DNA from 2 places in the Pradoshia sp. Z5_111 genome. Region 2 is predicted to be linked to the other one. Evidence: riboswitches for the same ligand, from Rfam matches in the RefSeq annotation. Region 2 holds a riboswitch; the other holds the start of a gene.

Region 1 (15,986 bases), on a different contig from region 2:
TACAGATTGTAAAATCGTGGATGTAGCTACAGGAGCTGAGGAAGTTCCGATTGGCGAACTGGGAGAATTAATTGTCAAAGGTCCCCAGATTATGAAAGGTTACTGGAATATGCCTGAAGAAACGGCTAATGCTCTCCGTGATGGATGGCTATATACAGGGGACATTGCCAGGATGGATGAAGATGGATATCTAACGATTGTTGACCGTAAAAAGGATCTAATCATTGCAAGCGGTTATAATATCTACCCTCGTGATGTAGAAGAAGTCCTGTATGAACATCCATCTGTACAGGAAGCAGTTGTAATAGGAGTTCCGGATGAGTATCGCGGAGAAACAGTAAAAGCAATTTTAGTATTAAAAGCGAATGAGTCAGCTACGGATAAAGAGATTATAGAATACTGTAAAAACAATATGGCGGCCTATCGAGTGCCGACAATAGTAGAATTCCGTGATGAATTACCAAAAACAAATGTCGGAAAAATACTTCGCCGGGCTCTGAGGGAAGAAGTCGAAACAAAATAAAGATGACATGAATACACACGAACTGGAGTCTTGATGATGAAACAAAAAATTAAGAACACCAGCATTTCTTTATTTGAACAAAAGGGTTTTGCAGAAACATCCATACAGGATATTGTTGATTCTTTGGGTGTTACAAAGGGAACCTTTTATTACTATTTTGCAAGTAAAGAAGAATTATTGATGAATATTCATCTCGATTATATTAATGGATTAATTGAAAGACAGGAAGCAATCCTAAATAACTCGAAGAAAATCTGTAGACAAAAAATACATGATATTGCGTATTTACTAGTGAGTGATATTCGAACCCAAGGTTTAAGTGCAAAGGTATTCTTCCGGGAAATGAAACTATTATCCGAGGATAAGTTGGAAGAGATTTTGCCAAAGCGTGATCAATTTCGCTTTAATATTGAAGATTTAATTAAACAAGGAATAAAGACAGGGGAGTTACGCTCAGATTTAAATCCTACCATTGTCACATTTGGTATTCTTGGAATTTTGAACTGGAGCTATCAGTGGTTTAACCCTGAAGGAGTTATTTCTGAACATGAATTAGCAGACATGTTTGTAGAGATGATCATGAAAGGAATTGAAAAAGGGGAGTAGGAAATCACGACTCCCTTTTTTTGAAATAAAATTGCTTAATTTGGAGCTGGTCGGTGTATAGATGACGAATATCCTCCGTGGCATACAGCAGGGTATAAATATAGTATGAATACTGTAAATAGGTAAAAGGAGGCCGCTATGGAATCAATGGTAACTGTCCGATTTTCGGAAACAGATGCACTTGGTCATGTGAATAATACAAGTTATTTTATCTATCTGGAGGAAGCTCGTCTTCATTTTTTGAAGGAAATGGAACTGGAATTAAAAATAAAAAATTGGTCATTCATTTTGGCCTCAACTAAATGTGATTTCCTCTCTCAAGCCTATTTTGATCAAATATTAAAAATTAACACGACTGTATCCAGAGTGGGGACAAAGAGCTTTCAGCTTGAACATGATATTTACTGTGCCCAAACCGGTAACCCAATTGCCAAAGGGACTGCCATCCTTGTTCAGTTTAATTTTGACAAACAGGAAAGTGAACCGATTCCTGAAATGCTAAAAGAGAAACTGCTGAGGCTGGTCGAAGCTGTTTAATGAGTCCGATTTTTAAAAGAGGTGAGATAGGCATGAACCAAGGAGTTAGTAAAGATACGATTCCCGTACGAAGCGGAGAAGAATTGCAGCAGCATGTACTTGAATCATTTCTGCGGAGTAAGATTAGCGATTTGCCAGAAGAAAACCTCGAAATTGAACAATTCTCGGCAGGTCATTCAAATTTAACCTATCAATTAAAAATAGGCACATGGGAAGCTGTTTTAAGGAAACCGCCGCTAGGTCGTTTAGCTCCCAAAGCCCATGATATGCAAAGAGAATATAGCATCCTCTCAGAATTACATCCTCTATTCAGTCCGGCGCCAAAACCAATCCTTTACTCAGATGATGAACATGTTGTTGGGAGTCCGTTTTTTATTATGGAACGAAAGCAAGGTTTTATATTTGATACTTCTGTTCCTGAAGGCATTAAACCTTCCCGTGAACTCTTTCAAAATTTATCAAAGGAAATGGTAGCACGTCTTGTTCAGCTTCATAGCATTTCCTATCAGGAGACTAGATTGAAGGAAATCAGTAAGCCTGATGGCTTTATGGAAAGACAGACAAATGGATGGATAGCACGTTATGAACGAGCAAAAACAGATGATATTCCAAATATACAAGAATTAGAGAAATGGTTAGTAGATCACATTCCAGCTTCATGTGATGCTTCAATTATTCATTATGACTATAAATTAAACAATGCGATGTTTAATGAGGATGGGACGGAAATGGTCGGTTTATTTGATTGGGAAATGACGACGGTTGGAGATCCGCTCGCAGATCTTGGAGTAGCTATGAGCTATTGGGCAGAGGGGGACGATTCTGAAGTATTGAAAAAAGGACTGGGTAAGCCATCTGTTACGATTCGGGATGGATTTTATACAAGGGAACAATTTATTTCAGAATATGCAAAACAAAGCGGCCGTGATGTCTCCAATATGAATTTCTATTTAACGTTTGCCTATTTCAAATTAGCGGGAATCTGTCAGCAAATCTACTATCGTTATCATAATGGCCAAACAAAGGATCCGAGATTTGCCAACTTTGATAAGTATGTAAAAACATTGATTGAGCATGCTTATTCACTTACAAGGAATCGATAAGATGCTGAAAGTGCATGTCTTGCTGACCAAGGAAGATATTTCACCAGAAAAATTGGCCACAGGCAACAAGGTAGCTGTTGTACTGGATATTCTCCTGGCCACAACAACAATTGTAGCAGCGTTGCAGAATGGAGCAAAAGAGGTTATTCCTGTTCTTAATCCAGATGAAGCTATTAAAGTAAGCAGACAATTTGAGAACGGACAAGCCTTGATGGCTGGGGAATTACATGCAGAACCAATCGATGGTTTTATTTATCCAGGACCCGTTGAAATTAGCACACGTATCCATGGTAAAACCTTGATTCTTTCAACGACTAATGGCACGGTGGCTCTACATAAAGCAGCACATGCAAATCAAGTGTATATCTCCTCCTTGCTTAATAATGCTGCCTTGGCACAGGCGCTATTGAAAAGTAGCAAGGATAAAACGATTGTCGTGATTTGTTCAGGAAATTCAGGAGAATTTAGCCTAGAGGATTTCTATGGTGCCGGCCATTTAATTGCAAATATAACCTGTAGAACCAAACAAGAGATTGAGCTGAATGACGCTGGAAAAGCTGCATTGGCTTTCTATGACAGCCATTCATCAAATCCGTACTCAGTCCTGGCAGCATCCAGAGTTGGATTGCTATTAACCAGATATGGATTAAAGGAAGACCTTCTGTTATCAAGTACAAGTGGATGTTATGAGATTGTTCCTGTGTTTAAAAATAATCGCGTTGTATTAACGGCAAAAAAGGAGGCATAGGATGCGATTTCAAGAACAAGTTGCCGTGATCACCGGGGGTGGCAGCGGGATTGGAAAGGCCACCGCTCTGCGTTTGGCGAAAGAAGGGGCAAATGTCATTCTAGTTGGAAGAACCTTAGAAAAGCTTGAAAGCGTTGTTGATGAAATTAATAATCAAAGCCATCATATCCAGGCAACCTGTTTTGCGGCCGACGTTACGAAAGAAGAGGAAGTAACCGCGTTGTTAGATTTTATTGAGGATCATTTTATGGACTTGCATGTGGTCATCAATAATGCAGGTGGTTCAGTGCAATCAAAAATAATGGATACGGCCGTAGAGGCTTGGGATATCGTTCAGGAAGTAAATTTGAAGAGTGTGTTTTTGGTTTCAAAAATACTTGGGAAGTTTATGATGGAGCAAGCTAACCGTGGAGGTAATAGGGCATTTGTCAATATAGCAAGTCTATCAGGCCATAAGGCTGCTGCTCATATACCTCATTATAGTTCTGCAAAAGCAGCTGTGTTGAATTTTACGAAGGCACTTGCTTTTGAAATGGCACCATATGGTATCCGTGCAAACTCCGTGTCACCTGGATTTGTTGAAACACCGTTGACAGAATGGTCTTTAACAAATGAACGGTTTGTGAAATCAATTGAACGCAACACAGCATTAAAAAGAGTAGGAACTAGTGAGGAAATAGCTAATGTTATTGCCTTTTTAGCATCGAGTGAAGCTTCATACATGACAGGTACAGATGTACTGGTCGATGGGGGATGGATGATTACGTAAAAGAGAAGGGGAGATGGATGATGGAACACTTATTAATAAAAGAAATAGGTTCAGTTTTAGTATTGACATTAAATAGACCTGAAAGCTTGAATGCTTTTAGTCCGGAAATGATAACAGGACTAATTAGTGAATTAAAAAAAGCGGATAAAAATCCTAATGTAAAAGTGATTGTTCTAAACGGATCAGGACGGGCGTTTAGTGCCGGCGGAGATGTAAAAACGATGGGAACCAAATCAGCAGCTACTACCTACGAGTATTTAGGAGTCATAAATGAATGTATTTTAACGATGAAGGAGATTGAGACTCCTATTATTGCGGCGGTACATGGTTTTGCGGCAGGGGCTGCTTTTAATTTGGCGCTTGCCTGTGATTTGATTGTAGCCGCTGAGGGGAGTAAGTTCGCTTTAAGTTTTTCAAAGGTTGGCCTTATTTCGGATGCAGGTGGTTCCTATTTCCTACCACGTTTAGTTGGTCCACACTTAGCGAAACAATTCTTCTTTTCAGCTGAACCGATACCAGCAGAACGTTTATATGAACTTGGGGTTATTAATAAACTTGTACCTTTAGAAGCTTTGCGTGATGAAGCAATTCAATATGCGACTATGCTATCCTATGGTCCAGGAAAAGCATATGGGCAAATGAAAAAACTGATTGATTATTCTTTTACGGCCACTCTCGAAGATGTCCTGGAGAGAGAACGCATCACTCAAACGATGATGATAGCCACGGAGGATCATCAAGAAGGTGTATCTGCATTTAAAGAAAAAAGAAAGCCGCAATTTACCGGCAGATAAGTGAAAGGGAGTATGTATTATGAAAGCCATTCAATTTACTGAATACGGAGGACCAGAAGTATTAAAAATGGTCGAATTAGATAGGCCGAAACCTGGTCCACATGAAGTATTAATTGAAATACATGTAGTTGGTGTGAATTATGCAGATACTGCCAGACGTGAAGGCCAATATGTTGTACCAACCCAGCTTCCTTTTGTGCCTGGAGCTGAAGTTGCCGGGGTTGTAGTCGAAACTGGCTCAGAAGTGACGTACGTAAATGTTGGAGCGAGGGTGGTCACGCTGATTGAATCTGGGGGATATGCTGAGTATGCTGTTGCAGACGCTCGGTCCGTAATTCTCCTGAAAGAAGAACTCGATTTAAAAAAAGCGGTCGCCCTCCCACTTCAAGGTTTGAGTGCCTACCATATTTTAAAAACAATGGGGCAATTGCAAGAGGGTGAAACAGTTCTCGTTCATGCAGCAGCTGGAGGAGTTGGGACTTTAGCAGTCCAATTGGCTAAATTAATGGGCGCAGGGAAGGTAATTGCAACTGCCAGCACAGAAGAAAAGCTGGAGCTTGCACGTTCTCTGGGAGCTGATGTATGTATCAACTATACAAAAGAGGGTTGGTATAAAGAAGTGCTGGAAGCGACAAACGGCCGTGGAGTTAATGTGGCGCTCGAAATGGCTGGCGGTGATATTTTTAAGGAGACACTGAAATGCTTAGCTACGTTCGGGAGATTGGTGATATATGGTGTCGCAAGTGGAGAACAGGCCGTAATGCACCCATCATCCTTAATGGCCAGAAACCAGTCGGTCATTGGATTCTTTCTTCCGCAAATTATGAGAAAGCCAGAACTGCTATTGCCGAGTATGCGTGATCTTTTTTCATTCTTAGAAGAGGGAAAATTAAAATTAATAATAGGTGAAGTCCATCCGCTCGATGAAGCAGCAAAAGTGCATGAGTTATTGCAGTCGAGGAAAACAGCAGGAAAGATAATACTTGAAATTCGTCGTTGAATATTAATAGCATTCTTGTAAAGCATGCAGTTCTGGCATGCTTATTTTTATTGTAATAAGAGTATGGATAAATGTGATATTATTCAAAATTATTATATTTATATAATTTATATTGATATTAAAATGAGTGAAAAACTATTTAATTTGTATTATGTGCCATTGTTTTTACTAGTTCTTATTTTGTAAACTATTATAGTGAAATAAAATATAAGGACTGAAAAAATAATGGAATGGAAAAACATATATCGCGGTATGTTAATGGGAATCAGTGATTTAATTCCCGGTGTAAGTGGAGGAACCATAGCGTTTATATTAGGTATTTATGATCGCTTATTATTATCAATCAGTGGCTTTTTTAGCCGTGACTGGAGAAGGTATCTGGGCTTTTTATTGCCACTCGCAATCGGTATGGGGTTTACTATACTGACGTTTAGCCGATTGATTGATTATTTGCTGGAACATCATCATGAACCGACACAATTCTTTTTTGTAGGATTAATCATCGGTGTACTACCCTTTATTATAAGACAGGCAGAGGTGAAAAAACACTTTACAGGAAAGCATTATGGGGTTGTCGTTTTGGTTGCAATCATGATGGCAGCACTAGGTTTCCTGAAGCCGAATGAATCTGTTGTTATATCTGAAGTAACGCTTTTATCTGGGCTTGGATTATTCTTTTCCGGCTGGCTTGCAAGTATGGCTATGCTGCTTCCAGGCATTAGTGGCTCGTTTATATTATTGTTGCTCGGTGTTTATTCAACTGTTATTTCTGCTTTATCAGATTTAAACTTTTCGATTATTATCCTTGTAGGGGCTGGAGCAGTGGTTGGCTTTATTGTGAGCAGTAAAGCAATCAGCTTTTTACTGAGGGCATATCCACATATGACGTTTGCGGTCATAATGGGATTAATTATTGGATCTATATTTGTGGTCGTTCCTGGATTACCAACAGGAATAGGTACGATATTGCTATGTTGTATAACGTTTGTGTCAGGTCTTTTGGTAACGAAAATCTTTACGAAGTAATGATTGAATAGGAAGTAAAAGGATTGTCTCGTACAATCCTTTTTTATTTTGTTTCGCCTGCATTGTTAAAACAATTATGTTAGATAGATAGGAAAATGTCGTTTACGTTTAGAATATTAAGAATTAAGCAGAGGTATAAATTAACTAACAACTTTACAATAAAAAAATATTGGAGGTTGAATTATGATACAAAAGGGACTGAGGTTTATATTTTTGGCATTTCTTATCTTAGCAGTATCAGCATGTGGAAGTGAAAAAGAAGAGACGATAAACGAGGAAAATAAAAAGAATCATACTACAGAAGATGTAAGTACCGATAATAATGAAGGTACCGATGATAAAGAAACAAAAAATGGCGTGGCATCAAAAGGAGAAGAGCCATCTGTATCCTCTGAGGTGTATCAAGATCGATTTACTTCTGGTAATATGGGTGTGAAAAAGATACTATATGAAAATTTAAAAATAAATGACACTAAAAATATAGAAGACGTAATCATTACGTTAGAAGGTATACAGTATGCTGAGATAACCCCATCAGAGGCAGCTAAATCAAAGTTCAAAAATTTAAATGATAAAGACCGTATAGTGCTTACAGCGAAATTAAAGCTTGAGAACAATTCCAAACAACCATTGATATATCAATCCATTCGTTCCTTTTTAAGAGGGAACGATAATCAAATAATCTATCTGCCAGAAACAAATCTTGAGCCGAGCCAACAAGGAGAAATGGCTGCAGGAACATCTAGTGAAAAGCTTCATGTCTTTTTAATAGACAAGGATTTGTTTTCAAAAACGCGAAATTTAAAATTGGAGTTTGGACCATTCCTAAATAGTGAAGGTAAAGATTTATTTGATGGGAAAAAGACAGAATTTGAAATTCCATTACCGAAGTAATAGCCATAAAAAGAACCGTAATTCTGCTTGTCAGAATTACGGTTCTTTCCCTGTGTTAAATATGTTGCAGATTGTTAAGAATTAATCAAATCTGGAGTCACTAAGAATGCGGCCAATCTCTTCCATATGGCCTGTTTCATCGGAGATAAGATCTTCTAGTTTGACAACTAATTCAGTTAAGCCTAATTCCTCAGCTTGTTTCTTGCGTGTTTCGTAGCGATCTATTGTATCTTTTTCTGCCTGATAGGCAGATTCAAGCATTACCTTAACATCAGTGGTTTGTTTAACTTCTGCTGGTGTTACAGTTGGTGTTCCACCCAATGTACTGATTTTTTCTGCAAGATATAAAGCATGTCCCTGTTCATCGGCTATTTCACCTTCAAAGAAAGGTTTCAGTGTTTGTCTGTATAAACCAGAAACCATTGCCGCATAGCTAGAATACATGATTGATGCAGCATATTCATTTGCTAGATCTTCATTTAAACCATCTATTAATTCTTTTAATTTTTTTTCCATTCTATAATCCACTCCTTCTATATTCTATAATTCAAATGTACCCTACTTTACTACATATTAAGCATTTTTTTTGTGGCAGGATTTTGAAATGTTCAGGAATATTTTTACATAATAAAAAGCCTGATCCGATAAAGGACCAAGCTTGGATTATTAAGTCAGATTAATTTTGAGAAATTAATACGTTTATTGAGAGCATACATAATTGGAGCACCAATTGTCATGACTGCTAATTCTCCAGCTGCGGTTGTTGCCCATGCAAACCAGAAAGGAAGTTTCAAAACAATATTTAACTCTATAGCAATTAAGAACATGGTAAAAGTAAAAACGAATGTATTAATAGCCATCCTTGCCCAAATATTGCGGACAAATCGGAAGGTTAGAATGGTGATTGTTAATGCTAGTATGGATTGGCCAACACCAAATATTAAATCATATGCACCCATTGATGAGAAAAAGAGGTTAGAGATAAATACTCCTATTACAATCCCATACATGTATTTTTTATTAAATACAATCAAGTGATTGAACATTTCAGGTACTCGAAACTGAATGTTCGAAAATGCGATTGGCTGTACGATTATAGTGACAGCAATATATAAGGCTGCCAAAACTCCATTTACAGCAAGCGTTCTAATATTCATTTTTTTCTCTCCCTTAGTTTTTTATCGTGGGATGGTTACGAACCACGTTTAGTATTTCCGAAGACACCAAATAATCATAAGCATAATAAGATGCCTAGTCAACAAAGGATTGTAGTTGGATCATGGCAAAACATCATCGTATAGTTATGATCGACTGGCATAAATCAATAAAAGACGCCGAGAGAAATCTCGGCGTCACAGATATTTAATCGTTAGTTTAATGACTTGGAGTTAACTTTTTTGTATTAATTGGCTTTATGTCATCCTTTTTAAAGATTGTTTTACGAATCCATGGAAGAACGTAATAGTCTCCACCGAATCGGCCGGCATTTGCACCTGCTACAAGAATAACCATTCCCAGTATGATGTAGAGCGGGTTAGTAGATACTGTTCCGCCAAATAAAAACATAAAATTCATTAATAATCCAAAGAAGGCAGCTGTAGTTGTTAAGACACCAAGCAGTAACCCCAGCCCAACTAGAAATTCTCCCCATGGAATTAAGATGTTGATTAACCCTACGTTAGGAATCGCAAATTTTTCAATGAATGAACCATACATCGGATACAGTGCACCTCCATCTGGACCAGTTACAGGATTAGCAACAATATTTCCAAGGAATCCGGATGCATCAAATGCTCCGCCTTTAATTTTCTCAAATCCATGAATCATCCATTCATAACCAAGATACAATCTTATAATCAATAATAGTCCGGAGGCATATTTATTAGTTCGTAACCAATTCATCATTTTAAATCACTCCCATATGGATTTAACTGGCTCTAATCCGCGGTTTTTAGTGCCAGTAACTTTCTATACCTTATTTATATACCATATGCTTGATAATGTGGTGTATTATCCCTGTGTTTCATTTTTTGTACAAAAATATGTGAACCTTTTAAGTTAATACTAAAAACAACTTTACAAACGTGATATTGTTCGTTCCTTCACAAACTTTTACACAATTATCCATTTTGTGTGGTGTATAAGGATAAAAAAACAATACTCTAAATTAAATGACCTATTTAAAAATTTATATATAAGAGTAAAATATATTTAATGATAAAAGGTTAGAAAGAGAACATTTAAGGAAAATAATAGTATAGGTGTTTGAAGGAGGAATGGGAATGAGCTTACAATCAGTTATTATTGAAGCATTACATGTTAAACCGGAAATAAACCCTAAAGAAGAAATCAAAGACAGAGTTGGGTTCCTAAAAAGTTACTTAAAGAAGAGCGGAGCAAAAGGATTTGTTCTAGGAATCAGTGGCGGTCAGGATTCTACATTGGCAGGACGTCTGGCTCAGATGGCTGTGGAAGAACTGCGTGAGGAAGGGTTTGCGGCTAAATTTATTGCTGTCAGACTTCCATATGGAGTACAGCAAGATGAAGAGGATGCTCAGCGTGCTCTGCAATTTATTAAACCAGATGAAAATATTACTTTTAATGTAAAGTCTACTGTCGATGTCATTACGGATCAATACAAAGAAGCAACTAATGAAGCATTAACCGATTTTAATAAAGGGAATGTGAAAGCAAGGCTTCGTATGATTGCACAATATGCTATTGGTGGACAAAATGGACTTTTGGTAATAGGAACAGACCATGCTGCTGAGGCAGTGACAGGTTTTTATACAAAATATGGAGACGGCGGAGCTGATGTTCTTCCATTATCGGGATTGTCTAAGCGCCAGGGCAGAGAATTGCTGAAAGAATTGGGAGCTGAGGAAAGACTATATATGAAAGAGCCGACTGCCGATTTGCTGGATAATAAACCGCAGCAAGCTGATGAAACAGAACTTGGCTTAAAATATGATACGATTGACGATTATTTGGAAGGTCGGAAAGTCGATGCTGAAGCTGCATTGAAAATTGAAAAGCAATATTTAAAAACAGAACACAAACGTCAAATGCCTGCATCCATTCATGATAATTGGTGGAAATAACTAACCAAAAAGTAAGCCTGTGATTTTCATAATCATGGGCTTATTCTATTGTAAGGTGAAAATGAATCGTGATTAAGATAACGATATACTGGTATAATTAATTGAAGGAAAATAAAAAACACGAATTGTTTTAGTTAATTATCTGAGGGTATAGGATATAATCTAGTATTATATTTATTTCAAATATGACAAATGTTCCATTTTGCTATCATATTGTATTGAAGATGAAACTTTACCGAAACCATTTTGCAATCAAATTTTATTACACTATATAAGTTATAATGTATTCTATTGAACAAATTTGTGTGAGAGAACCAGGGAGGGGTCGTATGATGAATAATGAAAATAACTTGATTGAAAAGTCCTTATATAAAACCTTATTAACAAACGATAATGCGGCGAATCCGTTGCTTATAATAAGTGAAGAATTTTTGGCAGAACAACAAAAGGAATTGCCTGAGCTATCAACGCTTAGATTTGCTCAGGGAGAGCTTTATTTCCATTATAAAGACTATGAGACTTCCATTTTTAAATGGGAAAAGGTTAGCAATGATCTGGCGCCTTGGGCTATAAAGAATATGGCGGATGCTTACTTTGCAATGGCTATGTATAAAAACGCTGAAGAGCTTTATAAATCCATTGAATCAGACTCGATTATATTGAATACCGAAGTTGGATTGCAATTATTTGCTCTATATACGAAATTGGATAAAACTGAACTGGCTGATAAAACGATTAAAAAGGTAGTTAAGTTGAATCCAGATGATTCTCAAGTGACAGAAATAGCACGTTCATTCTTTGAAGAGCAACGTGATTGGAATAGTGCAGTTGAACTTGCAGTAAATGAATCCATTCGTACGGAGTCATTGCTTTGGTATGATGTTCTGCAGTCCTATATTGATCAAGGTGTAACGAAAAATATGGAACCTGGCTATTTTTATCAAGTATTACATAAGCTCTATTCCATTGACAGTGGTCAATTTGAACAACTTGCAGTATCTCTTTGGAACAGCTATAAGGGCGAACCGGCATATTTGCAATGGGTTCAGGGATTTAATGATTTACTGCAGGATCTTGAACTTGTACATCCCGAACCATGGTCAGATTTATCCTTCTTATTTAAAGTGGGTTACTTCGAATTAATTAATGGACATAAATTATTAAAAACATTAAAAGGCTTATTACCAAGTTTATTACGTAACTGGCTTCGCATTACAGATCGGAAGCATGCTCTTTTAGCTTCTTCTGCTATATTGTCATGGAATGATAATTTTCCTGGTATGATAGGCCAAGTTGATATTGATCATGCAGAGAGAGTGTTAATGCAGGCTGAAAATAACCGGAATGGCTTGGAGGATAGCGTTCGATTATTTGAGGAACTTGATCAATGGGCAAACCAAAATAATTTATCTGTAAGCGAAAGACAAAAATGGATTATTGATGAGTTATTAGATATAAATGTACAACATATTATGATTGCCGGAACTAGCGGTAGCGGTAAATCTGCCTTAATTCATTCTATCTTAGGAGAAGAGTTATTTGATAAACCAACTTCATCGGCTATCATGTTTAAAAATGCCGAAGAAGAAAGCATAATGGAAGTGACAGACTCTTCAATTAATCCACTAAATCTAGAGGAGCTTGAAGAGAAAGTTTCAAACAGAAACTTTGTTGATAACAAGCCAAGTATCATCGAATACCAGCTTCCGAGCCAATTTTTGGCCGACAATCAAATAGCAATCATCGATACTCCGGGATTCAGCATTGCAAATAATAAAATCCAGGAAGTACGCCGTTATTTGAATATGGCAGATGGTCTTTTACTTGTATTAGATGTAAATGATCCATTTACAAACAAAGAACGCGAAATTGTAATGGCCCTTCATGAACAAGCACCTGATCTGCCAATTCATTTCTTATTAAATAAAATGGATCTTGTTCACAATGATCAGGAGGCTATTCGTATAGTGGATGAAGCATGGTCCAGAATCAGTCCTTACCTGCCGAATGCAACAATCTTTGCTCATTCTGCTCATTATAGAAGCAACAGGCAGCTTTCAGATTTTGCTGAATTTATTAAAATGAATCTAACAAGTAAATATAAGGAAAGCGCACGTACTGCTAAGCTGCTTCACTTTGTACGTGAGACTATATCAAGCTTGCTCGACCAACGATTGGAAAGGGAAGAAAGCTTGATTGAATCCATTCAATGGAATGAGGACCTTTTAGCAAAACTAAATGGTGCGAAGAATCAGATGGAGGATTTGGAGAAAGAAAAAGCCGTATTGTTGCGTAAGACGTTTAAACAAAGGAAGGAAGCCATTCGCCTTGATGTGGAGGCAGCTGTACCTAAAATTCTTCGTGCCAGCAAAGATTTAATTACAGAGGACAGTGATTTCCGCAAGATTCATATAGATTTAAATGAGAAAATGAATGTACGGATACAGGAATACCTGGAGAATACCATTTTGCCTAAGTATTTTTATTCCTTAAAGGATTGGATTACCGAAGCGGAAGTAGAGTTAAAAGAGAGCCAGGCGTATTTAAAAGAAATGGCTGAAGGCTTCAATGCTATTTATCAGGAAGAACGAATGAAAATGGAATGTGATTTCAGAGTGCTGGATGATTGGCGCAGGGATGCAAACCGAATGACGAGCGGTGTACAAATGGAGACCATTAATATACTGCTTCGCCACACACCGCAACAATTATTATTGAAGAGTGCAGGCATGCTATTTGGCTCGATTGCGAATAAAAGTGTTATGTACAATAAATATACAACCTTGATTGAAACACAGGATTATACTGAGGTCGCTCAATTGATTGCAGATAAATTCCTGCTGCAATTTGATATGTTTGAAAAATCGATTACTCGAGATGTTTCAATGTTCTTTGCAGATCCGACAGAAGTAATGAATGGTGCAATGGCAGATACGACTGAGAAAATTGCTGAACATAATGGCGTGCTTGAGAAGATGCGTTCTCAGCCAGAATTGTATCGCGACCCATTAAAGCTATACGAATTGCGATTACGACAATACGAATGGATTTTGATTGGTCAAAAAGAAGTTCAAACTATTTCAAGGTAAAAAAAGGTGATTTTAGGATGGTGGTTAAGCCATTCTAAAATCACCTTTTTATATGTTTAAGAGCTTTCAGATGTTCGCAGTTTATAGAATTTGATGAAATTTTTGAGAACAACCTTTACTACTGAATAAGTAGGTATAGCTATGAGAATTCCTATAAAACCGTATAAAGAACCTGCTACAAGCAGCAATAATATAACCGTCAGCGGGTGGATGTCCAGGCGTTTTCCCATTACCTGAGGTGTAACGAGATGGCCCTCAAGCTGTTGGACAATAACTAATAGAATCAGAACTTTAAAGGCTGTAAATGGGCTGATTAATAGACCTGATATAATCGCAGGGATGGTTCCAAGGAACGGTCCAAGGAAAGGTACAACAGTCAGTAGAGTTGCAAAAATAGCTAAGATTAATGCGTTCTCAAGTCCAATAATTAGATATCCAATATACATCAGGATGCCATCGACAATTGCAACGGTAAATTGCCCGACGATATAAGTGGATAAGGTTTTATCAACATCCCTTAATATTCTGTTGCCCTCGTCCTCTACATTAGCAGGGATATGTTTTAATAAAAACGGTTTAAGTTTATGACCATCCTTAAGAAAATAAAAAACAATAAAGGGAACAATTAAAAGTACAGTAACTATGCTTGTAACCGTTGAAAAAATGGTTACAGCGTGATCAGATAATACTTTAGGAACACTTTCCGCATATTCTTTCCCGTATTGAGTGAGCTTGTCTACGGACAAATAAGTTGAAGCGGCATTCTCATTTATAATTTCCTTTGACTCGGATGTGATTGCTTCTAATCTTTCCGGTATTTTATCGATGAGTTCTTCGCTCTGAGAAACAATGACGGGCCCCAGGAAATGAAAAGCAGCGTAACCCATTCCGCCGATTAATGCATAGATGAGAAGTATACTGATCGTAATCGGCATATACTTACTCAAAAAATGAACGACCGGCCTCAATATATAATATAGGAGCCCAGCTATTAAAATCGGAAAAAAGATAGTTATAATCAGTTTTTGAAAAGGCCATATAAAGTAATCAATCTTCCCTAATAAATAGATAATGATTAGTATTAAAATAGTGCCGGTTGCATACTTATAAAAAGGTTTATTAAACCACATAGAGCACCCCCAAATGTTTAATCAACGTCTTCACATCTATACCCATAATTGGTTTACTTATACTCCAATGTAGAGTAAATAGATGGCGCCATATATCCTGAGAATACAAATAGCGATTATCATTAATAAATAAAGTGATAATCGCTGTTTAGTATTCTAATATATTAATTTCGTGTTCGAAAATGACGATTTACTGCTTTTAATTATAATTCCTAATTTATTAAATGCCTGAGCTACGCTGCTTTCTGTTTGGATACTTGAAAAATCGATTCCAAGCTGGATACTCGTTTGTGCCACCTCGGCACGGATGCCTGTCATGATTACCTCTACGCCAATTAATTTCAGTGCCTCTATCATTTGAAAAAGGCGGTGGGCGACTAAAGTATCAACGATAAATACACCAGATAAATCAATAATTAATGTGGAAATTTGATTGTCTGCACTTTGCTGAAGGGTACTTTCGTTTATAGCTCTGGCTCTGGTGGAATCAATATCACCCACTATCGGCAGTAATCCGATATTTTCAGTCAATTTAATCACAGGAGAACTTAACTCATTGATTAGGTTGGATTGTGAGTGGATTCGCTTTATCAATATGTTTGTATAGTTTTCTGTATAGCTATGTGTAAGTTGATCTATTGTAGAATTAAACTTTTCCTCCCAGAA
Region 2 (15,986 bases):
GACCTCATAATGCTGAGCTACTTTTTTCAGCATTTTATCTTTATTCAAACGTACTTGATTTTGAAGGACTTTTTTTAGTTTCTCGATTCGTTTATAAAGCGGCAAATAGGTATACTCATTGTATAAAAGATGATTAAACTGTTTTGCTGTATACAATTTAAACTTATCAACCCGAAAGTCTTCATGCACCATTAATCCGGTTTTTATTTCTTCTACATAATGGTCAAGCACCCCTTGAAATAGAGAGGAACCTTTGATGCTTGAGATGTGAACGAATTGTTGATCCTTGAGGATATCACGTAGCTTAGTATCCTCTGTCAATTTAATTTTCTTCCCCAGCACCTCTTCTACATATCCCTGGAAGGTCATTTGCCTTACTTTCTCAACACCGAGTTCTGGGAGAGCCTCTGATATATAATCAAGGAATAAAAAGCTTGGTGCTAAAATTAATAATTGTTCAGGCTGGAATACATCCTTATAGTGATACAAAAAATATGAAATACGGTGCAAAGCAATCGTTGTCTTCCCACTTCCTGCAGCTCCCTGCACAATAATAGGTTTATTTAAATCCGCTCGTATGATTTGATTCTGCTCCTCCTGAATCGTTGCAACAATCTCTGTTAATCGATTGGCAGAACTGCCGGCAAGAGACTCCTGCAATAATTCATCCACCGTCGTGACATCGATATCCCGTATGTCGAGCAGCTCTCCATCTTCAATGATGAATTGCCTTTTCAGACTAATCGTACCGTCATAAGTTTCACCTTCTGACGTGTAACTCACTTCTCCCAACCGGCCTTCATAGTATAAATTAGCAATAGGTGAACGCCAATCAATAATCAATTGCTCCTGATTGTCACGCTGGAATAAGGATGTCTTTCCAAAATAAAGCTTCTCCATTCCGCCACCCTCACGAGAAGTGAAATCAACCCGCGCAAAATACGGTTTAGGTATCGCCTTAATTAGACTTTCCAGTTCGGACCTTGAGAGCTGATAGAAGCTTGCACTAGTTAAAAGCTGCGAATACCCCGCACTCTCTACCCAGTCTTCATCTTTAAAGATGTCCTTCATCTTTTCCATAAATTGTTCTTTGTTTGTTTCAGCTGTATCAATGACAACCTGCATGTATTTTTTTATAAATTCGAGCCGTAGTTTCTCCTCGTCAATCTCCTGATTTACACCACTTATCACTCTTTCACCAATCCTTTCTTTATATATTTTAAGAATTCTGTTTGAAAGACTAAACAAATCACCATACTGCTTATTGGAGGTGGAAACATGTACAGAAATCAAATTGCTTTGGTCTTTTCTGATTTTGGGTTAGATCATCTTTATTTAAAATTCGAAGTGCCGCTTGAAGTTCATGGAATATTGAATGACCCGGAGACATGTGAAATAATGGAACAATTTTTGTCCGTGTATGACTTTAATTCACAGGAACCTCTCTTATTTGATGAATTTTTCACTCATTTTAAGATATTTAAACGAATAATTAAATTCACTAGGGATTTACCGATCCATTATATTGATTTATATAAACCGAGCAGTGAAATCTCTTACTAAATTGATTTTGGGATCTTCCAAGTAACGTTATATTCATACTCCCGATACGACAAAATAACCAGACAATCGTTTCATGATTGCCTGGTATTCTTCTTAACGTTATTCACAATAAGTATGGCCCAAATAAACAGGTCATAACTAATAAATTATAGCCTATGTAGTAAAATAATCCAGCAAATAAACCTGTATCTTCCTTCATCACCCAGCGATAGATCATATACGTAACAATACTGATGATTAAAGGCCAAATAATCAAGCTGCCATCGAAGTTTAAATATGATGGAGCCGCAAAGAATGACCTTTCTGATAAGACCTCATTCAGCATGTAGATCATAGTACCGATATAGAGCAGAATTCCCACCGGCTCTACCCAACTGCGTTCATTCCTTTCGAAAATATCACTCTTGATAAACGACAGGATTCCGTAAAAGACCAATGGCGGAACAACCCATACCAGTCCGAGCACTAGCATAAAAAAGCCGCTGAATATGCCAGAAATAGAATAATATAGAGCGGAGGTATAATCTTCTTTGGTTATTTTTTGTGAAGTTTCGATATATCGATCATCATCCGTTGTGCCGTTCAACACATATTCCTTCCCATCAAACGTTTGCCAAGTTATATAATTCTGATCAAGCCATTGAGGTCTGGCTGGAGTGTCTTCCGTATTACTTCTCCTCTCAGCTACCCAGGCTCCTTTTTGCTGCGTAGCATAGTAAACATTATATCCAGAACGCTTTGCAACTCGATCTCCCTCAGCAACAAATAAGATTACCGGCTTATTATCCTGGAAGGAAATTTGCAAATAGCGAGGATTCTCTAACTCACTCCCATTCTTCTCATCATAAAAAGTATACTTCTCATTTTTTTCTACTTTTGAAGTAGCTAAATCAAAGCTCAATTCCAACGCTTGATAGGCTCTTTGTCCCTGTGCCATCATATATTTTTCGATAATAGCCGTAGCTTTTTTGTCTCCGGCATCATAGATGATATTCTCAATTGTTTCCCCACCAGTTGCTGAATGCTCGAGCAGCTTTTTAAATTTTCCATTATATAATGAATAAAAATGAACCTCGGAATCAGATATTTGAAGTCCTACTAAAAAGGACTTTCCATTTTTAGCCTGCAGTGCTGTGTAAATAGGTTGATCAAATGTATGTAAAAGCTTTGTTTGACCTGTACCTGCATTATATTCTTTTAGTTCATTCTGATTCCAAAAGAGAACTCCAGCTTGGATAGGTGTAAAAGAGCTAATGTCTTGGTCGATAGCCTGATTCGTTCCCTCTTGGTTGATGGTTAACTTATCATCGTCCATATAAACCAGCTGACCATCGGACGCCCAAATTGGTTCTGCCGGTGCCACTTCGGCTTGGATGGATTCTTCTTTTAACAGGTTAAAATTTTGATCGAATACTTTGTGAGAAACGTCTGTCTCATCCGGCATAAAAATGTGTAACTCATCATCTTTTTGATAACTGTAATACTCCATTGGATATTTTGATGATGCTTTCAAATTGCTTGATCTTCCCCACCCATCATCAGGCAGAGTTGTTTCCAGTCTTACATTATACACATAATAAAGCAGCAACATGATAAAACCTGTAATAATTGGTATAATTATGGCCTTCTTACTCAAATGAATCCCCCTTAATCTCTAGATCTTTATACTCATTTAAATAATATCACTATATTAGTTTGATTTGATAGAATTTTCTATAAATTACAATTGTTTAAATTTTAATTTATAGAAATCTTGTTAAATCTCCGTAAAATATGTTAACCTATTACTTAAATTAGTTTACTTATTTTCGATTGAGGTGACTGTCTATGGCTCATGATAAAACGAAAAAGCTAGTTCTCACAGCAATGTGTGCATCCATCATCTGTCTGTTAGCCCAAATCACCATTCCTTTGCCTCTCATTCCTATTACAGGACAAACATTAGCCGTTGGGATTGTGGCAACCATCTTGGGATCCAGACATAGCACGATTACAGTATTAGTCTATTTAACACTCGGTCTTATAGGCTTACCTGTATTCTCTCAATTCACTGGCGGATTGGGCATTTTATTTGGACCAACGGGCGGTTACTTAATCGGATTCATTCCAACAGCTTTTCTGATTGGGCTATGGTTAGAAAAAACATCCTATACATACAGTCAAGCTTTTCTCGCAAACCTAATCGGTATGTGTATCACCTTAGCCATTGGATGCATTTGGTTAAAAGGATTTGCGGCGCTATCCTGGCAGGAAGCATTAGTAACAGGTATTTATCCATTTTTACCAGTCGGCATTATTAAAGCTATCCTTGCCGCATGGTTCGGCATCACTATAAGGCAGCGCTTGAACTCTGCTAAACTATTACCAGCTCAAACCAAAAGATACTCCACCTAATTCATAGGGAGGAGTATCTTTTGGTATATTGGGAGGGTGTTATTCACTATAAGACGGTTAAAGTATGTTTTTATCAGCTTCTCTATTACTGACTATATTTCTACTTGTTAACTTAAAAATAACTAGATACTCCATAAAGAATATGAACAAAACTATATAATTTGTACTGTAAACCAAATAAAAGGCACCCTATTTGAGTGCCATCTATAATATCTATATTATTTAATTTTGATAGTAACCAACGCTTTATTCATTTCTGCATGTACAAAAAATACAAACAATAGTATTCTTTCACCTAAACCATTCACGTTCCTAGTGAATCTTTTAGAAAAGCTTCTATATACTCCACGTTCGTTATCTTTTTATTACATTCTCTGCTATCGACACATATAAGATTACCTATAGACTTGTAATAATCTGGGTTGTTCATTTTTTTCGCTTTTGTTACAGTGGAAAAATAGGCAACCTCCCCAATATTATTACAAAAGGAACAAATATTTTTCGTGCTGGTCGGTGCAAGCTGACATACGATACCGACCATTTTCTCCTCCATTTCATAAATTATAAATTTTTTATTGGATCTTAGGTCGTTCCAGCTTAAATAGGTCAACTCGTTGTGGTCTATATTTGATAAATCAGGCAGCTTTAATTTTTTCTGTTTCGGGAATAATTTTTTTAACTGGCTCTCTGTAATTTGTGGAAAAGTAAGCACACAGTCCTCAAGACGCTGTACGTACGCTTCATACTCTCTATCTGTTTTCAGCATAGATAAATCAAGCATTTCCAATATTCCTGTTCTTTTATCTGGAAATAGGTCCAGAATTTTTACATTTGCTAAGGAAACGACAGCGTCCAAAATATTTTGAGGTATATTCTTTTTCTTACTATCCTTTATTAAGGCAATCTGTTCTTTTATAAAATTTAATTGTTCATTTTTAATAAATTTTTCATTCATCACATAAATCTCCAATCTGGACGATTTTCTTTATTCCCTTATATTAAACTATAAAGCCATTTTATAATATGAATAAAATGACTTAAAATAGATGGCTCGTTCATTTCATCTTTTAAAAAATGTCACGTTATCACCATTTCCTCTATCTTCCTTTCGTTTTTTCTGAAATACAAATTATATTTAAAGTCACACAATGGATTATCCATCAACCAATATATGTAAAGGATTAAATGGGACTTTGTAGAATTATATATTGAGCAATAATTTATATGAAATTAGGTGAAGAGATTTTGAAAAGCAGCATATGGGATAAAGATGTAGGTTACAAACCACTACCGGTCACTGATTCAATTATTGAAATGGCCGAAAAAAAGCTGGGTGTTAAACTTCCAGAATCCTACATAAAATTATTAAAAGATCAAAACGGCGGGAGTATCATCTACAATGCTCATCCCGCTCCCAAGCATGAAGTATTTGACGATTTATTCATAGAAGTAGAATACCTCGATGGAATTGGCAAAAATGGAGGAATACTAGATAGTGAAGAATTAATAGAAGAATGGGAAATGCCTAAAGGCCTTGTTTTGTTTAATGGTGATGGTCATTACTGGCTGGCCTTTGATTATCGGCATACTTCTTCAAATCCGCCAATTGTGTACGTAGATAATAATGAGGAGGTTTCACTAGTAATACAAATCGCTGAAAACTTTGATAAATTTCTAGAAAACTTATATGTTGCGGAAATAGAATTACCCGATGACGAAGACTACTCTATTGTTACATATAGTAAAGAAGACTTTGAATTGTTAATCGAACAAGATGATACTGATACACTCTCTGAAATTATTCAATTTGATACTATTGATGATGAAGCAGATTTAGATTGGTATGGCATAAAGTTATTACAATTGAGCGAACATCCTGATGATGATTTAAGGATCTCTATAGCTAATAAAATTTGGAATAATTATACTTATGATTTTAGCGATGATATCTTGGAAAAATTCATTGAGTTATTTAAAAATGATACAGATTCTGATGTGAGAAGCTATGCTGATATGATTATAGAAAAAATAAATTACTCTATAGAAGATTTAAAGATGGAAATGATCAGAGAAAATACGGATTATGGGTATAATGTCGTATCCAGCTTTATGTATAAAGAGAATAGCTACCATGTTATACAGAAAGATAATATATGGGTATTGGAAAGTCATACTGGTTCAGATCAGTCATTTGATTCAATAGATCAATTCTTTAAAGAGGCAACATTAGAGGGCATCCATCTTACCGATGCTTGGGTAGAAGTTAAGAAAATATAAGTTTTTTTGAGAAAAGAAAAAATTACAGTGTACTAATTAGAGCACTCTAACCTATGAAAAAGATCCTGATCTCCAAAGTTGATCAGGGTCTGATTATTTTGGATATTTCCCTTCACTTATTTAGACGATAAAACATATCCGTCGAACATCCTTTATCAAATCTTCATCAATTCTTTTTCTACCATTTTGTAATTCTTATAATTTTCAAAGTGCCAATCTCAATAACAACTATTATTTTCTTTTGGCATCCATTAGTAAACTAACCTCTCACCCTATTTAAGTCGAATGGGCATTGTTCGTTAAATTATTCTTAAATACCAGTTGTAATAATACATTTTTCTAAAATAAACTCTCGTTTCACTCTCTATGCTAATGTCATTTATTAAATATGGTCAATTCAGTCCTTCTACTGATTGCGAAATTAATAAATATTTCCAAATATTATTGTATAATTTGTTCTAAATACTGTAAAATTTAATTGTCTGAATATTTAATGGTTTTTATTAAAGAGATTAGTTATTTTGCGCGGACACTACTCAAAGGGGGATTTTTAGATGGGTTGGGATTACGAGTATGATGTAGTAGTAGTCGGTTCTGGAGCAACAGGTTTTTCTGCTGCCATTACTGCAAAAAAAGAGGGGTTAAGTACACTGCTAATCGAAAAGGAAAAGCATTTTGGAGGAGCTTCTGCTTTATCAGGCGGCGGAGTATGGGTTCCGAATAACAGATATTTAGTTGAGGCTGGTGTAGCCGATAGCTTTGAAGAGGCTAAATTATATTTAGATTCAACTGTTGGTGATTTAGTAAGTGATACAATTAAAGAAACGTATTTGAAAAAAGGGATCGAAATGCTGGATTATATGCATAATTTGAGCCCACATATGAGATTCACCTATGCAAATAATTACTCTGACTATTACCCGACACATCCGGGTGGAAAAGGAATTGGCCGGTCAATCGAACCTAAAGTGATTGATTTAAATAAATTAGAAGATTGGAAGAGTAAGCTTCTCCCTCCTGCTATGGATACAAAAGGTTTCGTTATGACAGGACAGGATTTCGTTAAAGTGAATATGATCACCAGGTCCTGGGCAGGAAAAAGAGCTTCCTTAACACTTGGATGGCGATTAATTAAGCATAAATTATTCAAGAAAGATTATGCTGCATTAGGAAGAGCTTTAATAGCTCGATTGGCTCTAACTTACAAAGATTTAAACGGTGAAATGTGGCTTGATTCACCATTTGTTGATTTTATTTATGAGAACGATAAAGTAACGGGCCTAATCGTAAACAAAAACGGTAAACAAGTAACAATCAAAATCAATAAAGGCTTAATTTTTGGATCAGGTGGATTTTCCAGGGATCAAGAAAAGAGAGATAAATATCTTCCAAGTCCACAAGATGTGAATTGGACAAGTTCACCAAAAGGTCAAACTGGTGATATTATTGAACCGTTCGCAAAATTAAATGCGAAGTTTGGCTTAATGGACAGAGTTTGGGGTGCACCTACTGTCATTAATCATTTGGGTATGCCATTTTTCTTAGTAGCGGATAGAGGCTTACCGAACATGATTATCGTTGATCAAGACGGAAATCGTTATATTAATGAACCGACTCCATATCATGAATTCGTTGATAAAATGTATGAGCATAATGAAAAAACAGATGGGAAAGCCATCACTTCCTGGATTATTTTAGATGCAAGGGCTAAGAAAAGATATATATTTACTGGCCTATTCCCTGGGCAAGATTTCCCTCAAGCATACTATGACAATGGTGTTGTTTTGAAAGGAAATACAGTCGAGGAATTAGAAAACAAATTAAATATACCACAAGGAAATTTAGTTAAAACAATGAACAGATTCAATGAATTTGCCCGGAATGGTAAGGATTTAGATTTCCATAGAGGTGAAACGCCGCATGATCGATATTACGGAGATCCTTCTCTGCCAAATCCTAATTTACTTGAAATTAATGAGGCCCCCTACTATGCAATGAAAGTCTACCCAGGGGATATCGGCACTAAAGGCGGGGTAGTTACAGACGAATTAGCAAGGGTTGTCAAAGAAGACGGGACTGTATTTGATAATGTATACGCTTGTGGTAACTGCTCATCATCCATTATGGGTCATTCTTATCCTGGACCAGGAGCAACATTGGGACCAGGTATGACCTTTGGTTACGTAGCTTCCATGCATTGTAAGGATAAAAAATAAGAGACTTTTTGAACCCAGACAAAAGCATTTGAACAATTAAAGTTCTAGTTCTTATGCTTTTGTTATTTATATGATAGTCACTTATATAACAACTATCTATCTGCTTTAATTAATTATTCTTCAAAAAATGGAACTATTAACCTTCCATTCAAATACTCAATTAGCGGAAGTGTTTCATTTCAATATTCTCACCAATCCCAATAATAAAACATAATTCTGAATCATAACAGTATACAGTGTTCCAAGTTAGCTTTTATAGTTTGAAAAAATATAGGAGTATTACCGACATTAATATCACGGTAATTCCCCTCTTTTAATAGACTGCTTAAATCCTTCTAACTTTACTATTAGCAACTTTTAGTTCCAATTTAAATTCTTTCTTTTAGTAAATGAAATATACAGCAGATCAAACAATTATTCCTGAAATAATTAAAGTTTACACATCATAACACTAGACATTATCAGAATATTCAAATAAAATCAAACATATAAAATGAAAGATTATTTAACAGACTAAAATTATATTTTTTAACACTATTAACTCTTAAAGAGGTGATTAAAATGCCAACTAAACACGCTGAAAAATTTAGTACAGAGCAGGATAAAATCATTAAAAAAGAGAGCAAAAAGTATCCTATACTTAAAATGAATTATTTTGAGTATTTAGTAGAAATAGCAGTGGAAAAAGTATTAATTAAGGAAAATAAACATACTCTTTCTGCCAAAGATATAAAAGAATTAATAGTAAATCGGTATTCTTTTGATATCGATGAACTTACTCTTTATACACAAGAAATTTTAAAAGATACACCAAATATTACTAATGGAAACTTAAAAATTCTAATGTTACAGAAGGTAGCTAGCAATAAAAGATATAAAAGAATGGCAAAAATAGCTCAAACAATGATTAATGAAAAGTGGTGGTTAGAAAATGATTAACTTCTTTGGTAAATTTTTTAGTTGGATAAAGGACAATGAATTAATAAAACAAATTATTAAAAAAGTTTTATGGACTATCATAGATATAATTATTGATAAGTTTCGTCCCGATAACGGTAAAGATAATAACGAACCTGATGGAGGACCTAAGCCAAAACCAATATGAAATTTGCTTGGTTTATAGAGACAAAAACAGGATTATCCTCAAAGCAGTGTAGATTGAATTTGGTGACGGCCCCTTCTTTCATATTTTTCTATTAGTATATAAAAAGAGTACAAAAATCTTTGTCGAAAAAACAAAGTTACCAACATATACTCTAGTGAAGGGACGAGGTTTTTATAGATGCATTTTTACCATCTGAACAATTTGAACTTACACTTTCTGAAATTCAAATTTATCAAAGAAACACACCACCCAAACCTTCATCCCCTTATGAATTGCTTTTTTTCTGACATCTGAATTGATTCAAGTATAACATTAATGAAAGTAATTATTAGGATACTTTCGCCAGATGCTTTTCTTTATAAGACAACCCTTTCCCTAATAGATAAGCACCAATCATTTGCATAAATGCTTTCACGATAATCTGACCAATAATCGCAGCTGGTACAGCTGACCAAGGAATATATCCAGCGCCTAATGGACTCAGTCCTACAATGACGAACACAACTGAATCTAACAAACCACCAACCATTCCACTATAAAAGACACGCCAAGCCATCGGCAGTTTTAAACGTGTATAAATTTCTGTATCAGATGTTTCTGCTATCAAAAATGATAATGCAGAGGCTGCGACGATAATTAGAGTATCTCCTAATAAATAAGATGCAGTAGCTGATAATACTAGAGCTAAGAAAATAAAACCATATGTCCTCTTACGACCAAGTTTATTCTGGACCAAATCACGGAAGATAAATGTTGCACCAATTAAGAATGAGCCCAATGGAACTATGAATATCCAAAATTCTAATGGCGCAAAGCGGGCTGTCAGTACATTTGCCGTTACAATTGATGCTAAATAAAATAGAATGCGTATCATTTTGATCCTCCTATATGCTGTTTGGTATATAAATATGTGTGCATTCCTTGTAGACGCAGCTTACAAGCGGGACACTCGCCACAGCCGTCCGCTTTAATACCTTGATAACACGTTAAGGTCTTTTCTTTTACAAAATCAAATGCACCTAATTCATCTGCCAAGGCCCACGTTTCTGCTTTGTTCAACCACATTAAAGGTGTATGTATAACAAAGGCTTCTTCCATTGATAAATTGATTGTGACGTTTAACGATTTTATAAAAATATCTCGACAATCTGGATATCCGCTAAAATCAGTCTCACAAACACCTGTAATAATATGCTTTGCACCAATTTGTCTTGCTAATACACCTGCAAACGATAAAAATAATAAATTGCGGCCCGGTACAAATGTTGATGGCAACTCACCTTCCACACCATCCTTCACATCAATATCAGCGCGTGTTAATGCATTTGGAGCAAGTTGATTTAGTAATGACATATCTAAAATGTGATGATGGACGTTTAATTCATTAGCGATTTGCTTTGCACATTCAATTTCTAATGCATGACGTTGTCCATAATTAAATGTCACAACCTCTACCTCTCCAAATTTTTTTATTGCCCAGAACAAGCATGTCGTACTATCCTGTCCGCCACTAAACACGACTAATGCTTTTTCTTGCTTCATTGATCATTCTCCATTCAAATGAAAAACAGCACTAAGATAGATGCGCTGTTCATCATAGTTTTTTATAGAGGGTTGCTAACAACCTCTCCCTTGGCTATAAGGATTTTATTGATATTTTCATAACCTGCAGTTAGCGATTATCAATTTTTTCTGGATATAAATCGTGATTCATTAAACGATAATTTGCTATTTCTTCAAACTTCGTACCTGGACGGCCATAGTTACACCAAGGGTCGATTGAAATACCCCCACGTGGAGTAAATTTACCCCACACCTCGATATAACGTGGATCTAGCAGTTTAATTAAGTCATTCATAATGATATTGACACAGTCTTCGTGGAAATCTCCATGGTTACGGAAACTAAATAAATATAATTTTAGTGACTTACTTTCTACAATTTTTTTATCCGGAATATACGAAATATACATGGTCGCGAAATCCGGTTGCTGCGTAATTGGACAGAGACTTGTAAACTCAGGGCAATTAAACTTAACAAAATAATCCCGGTCTGAATGTAAATTATCTACAGACTCTAATACTTCAGGTGCATAATTAAATGCATACTTCACATTTTGATTTCCTAATAACGTTAAATCCTCTAATCCTTCTGTTTGATGCCGACCAGACATAAATAACCCTCCTTGAATTAGATATCTAATCATTCCAAGGAGGGGCATGCTCTTTTTCTATAAAAATAACTACTTAGAAAGTCAAAAAAGCCACGTCCAATATATGGACATGGCGAGAATGACATGTATCCATAGTTTTTTATAGAGGGTATCCGCTATGAACCTCTCCTGAAAATCTTCAGATATTATTTTAATTATCTCTTATCATACCACACCCATTAATGGATATAAAAGGAAAAATAAAAAAGATAACTGATTGTAATATACTCAATAAAAAATCTCATACTAGTCTCCGCTATAAAGTTATTTACAATCCTTCTCCATAAAATGCTCATCTGACTAGCCCTACTGATTGATGGGATTAATCCGTTTTTTAATTTACGCTGCCATCTATTCTGTTTAAAAACAATGTCCTACTTAAACAACACCACAGAGGGATGGACCATTTATTTTATTCCGCTTGTTGAATCGTTCCTTTTAATACTTTAGGAAGATTAATATTACCATCCAAATATTTTCTTAAGGAAAACATTTTTGGTTCACTATTCTCCCCTACACCAACGATAAGACTTAATTCCTTTGGCAAATAAACAACTGTATGCAAAGTTCCAAAGTACTCTTTATAATAGTTAAAAAATAAAGGAGAATTGCCGTCATTAAAATGACGATACGCTGTTAAAGGAGAAAGTTCCTCTGTTAATAGACTGCTTACATACTCTTTACGTTTTATGGATCCTTGTATCTCTTTCTTATTGTTGTCTTGCAATATTTTTGATTGAAAATGATTTGTACATATTAACGGAGGGCTGTAATTAAAAATCTGTTTCTGAGGAGAGGCTTCTACTATTACACCTTTTCCGCTCGGATCAGTAATAGAATAATTGTAGCAATATCCATGGGGAAGTATTGAAATGAGGTCGATTGCTTCTTCTATATCAACACACTGTTCCAATAGTATTCTTACAATTGTCGTCGCAAGAAAACCTGCTGATTTATGTTCACTATTTACAAAATGTAATCCAACTACAAGCCCTTTTTCATTCATCCCATCAAGTCTGCCAATTACCTGCTGGCTAAATCCTACACTGGCATAGCCATTACTTGGTTTTGAGAAACCAAGTCTAGCATCATAAAGCTCAGGACTAAAATCATAGTTTCGCACATAATAGTCATCCTTTATGAATGCCGTACAACCCATTGATGGAAAAGTCACATCATAGCCGCTATAAAGTCTAATGATGGTGTCTAACTCCATATCCAGTCCTTCCGCTAAGCCTCTAAGTTCCTCTAAAAGTTTCGGCGACAGATCCTTTAATATCTCTTTTGCTTTCTTCGTATTTGAAGGAGTGCTCAAATCCTCAAGTAAACGCAGTTGATTTGAAATCAGTGTCGACTTAATTTCATCACTTTGCTTTAGCCCATATTCAAAAGGGCTTCCCTTTAACTCTACTAGTCTGATTATCAACTCTTCCATTCGTAATTCTCCCCTTCTTTGCTTGTCTCGATTGTAGTCCTCGTTACAAATCCAAATCATCTCATTTAACTATCACGTTCTCTCGAATCATTTCTAACTTTCTGGGATTCTTCACCATTCTATTCTGGATATTGTCTCACTAAAAAATAAGTAATATAGAAATCACCGTTCAATCTTTTTCTTGCCTATCTCTCATACTCACAATGTTCCAGAAGCACTTACTATAGCTGGATACCTTTGATTATACAGTTTATCTATATCCAAATAAAGGAAGTGTCATTTCACTATTTGTTATCCTATAAACCAGACTGGTATACAAGTTCTTGTATCGCTAATACTGGATATGTTACTATTTTATATACTTATATAAGATAAATCGCTTATCGGAGGAAACATATATGATTATCGATCAATTATCAAATGCTCCATTATATAATGGAGTGCATCCAAGATTAAAGAAAGCCTTTGCTTTTTTAATAGAAAATGATTTGCAGGCTTTGCCGGTAGGAAAGTATGAAATTGAAAATGACAAGGTCTTCGTAATGATTCAAGAATATGATACAAAGCTTATTGAAGACTGTCGCATGGAAGCTCATTATTCATATACAGATATCCAATACGTCATTAAAGGCGAGGAAAGAATGGTTTATACAAATAAGGAAGATACAGAAGTCGTAGAGGAACAAAAAGAAAATGATGTAATGTTCTTAAATGGCGACGGTAACCATCTTATCGTGAAAGAGGGATGTTTTGCGGTGTTTATGCCCCAAGACGCTCATATGCCAGGTGTTTGTGTGCAACAACCACAAGCTGTAAAAAAAGCAGTAGTAAAAGTATTGTGCGATTAATGTAAGAGGCAAAATCATTGAGTTGATTTTGCCTCTTTTTTTGAGCTAGCTTGTATCCTTATGGCCTTTTTTTATTCAATAATTCTTTAAGTTGATCTTACATCAGTAGGATGATTGTTTAAACGGTTTTTTGGGGAAAACGTTTGGAGTTTAACAAACGATAATCCCTCTTGAAATGTTAAAAATCCCTTTTCTACTAGACGAAAAGAGATTTGGATTTTGGTTAAAAGATCTTTTTGAATGTGGTTGAAGCATGATCGGTCAAAATGTGTGCAGTAGATGAAAGCATATTCCCGACAATAAAGGATAAGATAGACAATTTATGTTCAATGACAATCTCCTCTAATTGGTCTATATATGCAGTATATGGCACACCTGTCAGGATACTCATTGCACCCGCTCCTAACATAATCCAGGCCGTTACATAAAGATACCGAATGATATCTCCAATCACATACCCATGTGTCCAGATGGAGCGATGCTTCAATTTTTGGTAGGGAATCCACATGAATCGTAAGAATCCCCATCGCCGATACGGATTGCTTTTTATATCCAAATCAGGGTTCATCCAATAGGTGCCGAAGAGATATCCTATTATCACGGATATCCCATGTACATAGTGCTGTGAACTGATCAACACGGCCCCGATTCCAATTGCTAAAAATATTAGATTAATTTTCTTATGCGCTCTCCCGTTTGCCATCCTAATCCTCCGTTTTGTTCTCTTATGGCGGCTCTATTGAACCAGCCATTGTTTTCCATTATAGGGGATAATCAGAGCAGGGAACACATTTTCGCTCAAAACAAACGTTCGCTCTTTCATTCGTCGCTGGAAAAATAAAAAAAGCCAAGAATCTTGGCTTTCATAGAGCTTTTGTTTAGACACGAAACAGCGTTGTAGGATGAATTTTCCCAGATTTAAAAGCTCCCTTACTTTTGTTGAATAAAAGAAATAATATCAATATATAAGGCTGTCATTTCTTCAGGTGTTTTATCTAGACCATTTTGGACCCATTGTTCGATTAATCCTAAAAAAGCAGATGTAATAAACGATAAAAAATAGTCCATAGAACCTATTAACCTTGTGTGAATGCTTTCGTTTTTCTCTAAATTAATACGTACTTTTTCTGCAAAGGCATCTCTAAACCTAATGTGAAAACCTGCTCTGCCATGATTGCTTAAAAATATTTTTAATAATGGAGCATGCATTTTTATGAAGCTGAATAAAGTTGCTGCTAATTGCTCTTGGTCTTTTTCAAATGTATATGTAGATGAATATCCAGATTGTAATTGGTCAATATGTTTTCCTAAATCTCTAAACATTTGTTGTTCAATTTGGTCAAGCAAATCAAATTTATCTAGATAATGTAAATAAAATGTTCCGCGATTTATATGTGCTGTTTTAGCAATATCACCTATCGTAATCGTTTCAAACGGCTTATTCTCTAGTATTTGTAAAAATGACCGTTGAATAAGTTGTTTAGTTTTACGATTTTTTTCTTCATAAATACTCATAAAAAACCCTCTATTCCCAAAAATGAACACACTGTTTACTTTTGTTTATTGCTTCTGCTTACACCTTAATTATAAAATGAATAAATATTACGGAACAATATGTTGTTTACTAAGAAAGGAAGAAAATGATTGAGATTATTTAAAGAAAAATTAGCATGGGCAGCTCCCATTGCAGTTATATTAATAATTGCTCTATTCTCATTAAACTTATTTGCACAGGGAAACCCAAAAGTAAGAAATTTACCGGTTGCACTTATTGTAAATGATCAAGGTGTACATGTGGACGCTGTGGAATCAGCTGTTGAACAAATGAGTAAAGGCACTGACGGCGAAGAACCGATGTTAGCTTTTACAAATGAAAAGGAAGAAAATATTGAAGAAGCGTTTGATGATAAAGAGTATTATGCAGCTTTAATCATTC

The links. A riboswitch is a leader RNA that binds a small molecule or an ion and turns the genes downstream of it on or off. The one in region 2 is predicted to bind preQ1.
Region 1: another riboswitch for preQ1. It lies ahead of AC4D4A_RS16615 (QueT transporter family protein); the one in region 2 lies ahead of queF (preQ(1) synthase).

The regions. Positions count from the first base shown of each region.
Region 1 covers NZ_JBZCPQ010000010.1:52,747-68,732, reverse strand. Annotated here, with positions in the region: gene AC4D4A_RS16670 (long-chain-fatty-acid--CoA ligase) at 1-523, shown strand, start outside; gene AC4D4A_RS16665 (TetR/AcrR family transcriptional regulator) at 560-1,129, shown strand; gene AC4D4A_RS16660 (acyl-CoA thioesterase) at 1,268-1,666, shown strand; gene AC4D4A_RS16655 (phosphotransferase family protein) at 1,699-2,769, shown strand; gene AC4D4A_RS16650 (2-phosphosulfolactate phosphatase) at 2,771-3,517, shown strand; gene AC4D4A_RS16645 (SDR family NAD(P)-dependent oxidoreductase) at 3,519-4,286, shown strand; gene AC4D4A_RS16640 (enoyl-CoA hydratase/isomerase family protein) at 4,307-5,080, shown strand; gene AC4D4A_RS16635 (quinone oxidoreductase family protein) at 5,100-6,080, shown strand; gene AC4D4A_RS16630 (DUF368 domain-containing protein) at 6,306-7,106, shown strand; gene AC4D4A_RS16625 (DUF5068 domain-containing protein) at 7,290-8,000, shown strand; gene AC4D4A_RS16620 (ferritin-like domain-containing protein) at 8,082-8,516, opposite strand; gene AC4D4A_RS16615 (QueT transporter family protein) at 8,672-9,157, opposite strand; PreQ1 riboswitch class I at 9,165-9,209, opposite strand; gene AC4D4A_RS16610 (DoxX family membrane protein) at 9,375-9,905, opposite strand; gene nadE (NAD(+) synthase) at 10,283-11,101, shown strand; gene AC4D4A_RS16600 (GTPase domain-containing protein) at 11,431-14,190, shown strand; gene AC4D4A_RS16595 (AI-2E family transporter) at 14,247-15,320, opposite strand; gene AC4D4A_RS16590 (STAS domain-containing protein) at 15,477-15,986, opposite strand, start outside.
Region 2 covers NZ_JBZCPQ010000001.1:309,302-325,287, reverse strand. Annotated here, with positions in the region: gene helD (RNA polymerase recycling motor HelD) at 1-1,191, opposite strand, end outside; gene AC4D4A_RS01645 (hypothetical protein) at 1,279-1,563, shown strand; gene AC4D4A_RS01640 (hypothetical protein) at 1,667-3,199, opposite strand; gene AC4D4A_RS01635 (biotin transporter BioY) at 3,391-3,957, shown strand; gene AC4D4A_RS01630 (FusB/FusC family EF-G-binding protein) at 4,262-4,912, opposite strand; gene AC4D4A_RS01625 (SMI1/KNR4 family protein) at 5,182-6,234, shown strand; gene AC4D4A_RS01620 (FAD-dependent oxidoreductase) at 6,789-8,450, shown strand; gene AC4D4A_RS01615 (hypothetical protein) at 9,012-9,389, shown strand; gene AC4D4A_RS01610 (hypothetical protein) at 9,382-9,555, shown strand; gene AC4D4A_RS01605 (VUT family protein) at 9,884-10,426, opposite strand; gene queC (7-cyano-7-deazaguanine synthase QueC) at 10,426-11,097, opposite strand; gene queF (preQ(1) synthase) at 11,228-11,728, opposite strand; PreQ1 riboswitch class I at 11,854-11,900, opposite strand; gene AC4D4A_RS01590 (C45 family autoproteolytic acyltransferase/hydrolase) at 12,180-13,202, opposite strand; gene AC4D4A_RS01585 (NanQ anomerase/TabA/YiaL family protein) at 13,601-14,050, shown strand; gene AC4D4A_RS01580 (metal-binding protein) at 14,274-14,753, opposite strand; gene AC4D4A_RS01575 (TetR/AcrR family transcriptional regulator) at 14,981-15,565, opposite strand; gene AC4D4A_RS01570 (YhgE/Pip domain-containing protein) at 15,695-15,986, shown strand, end outside.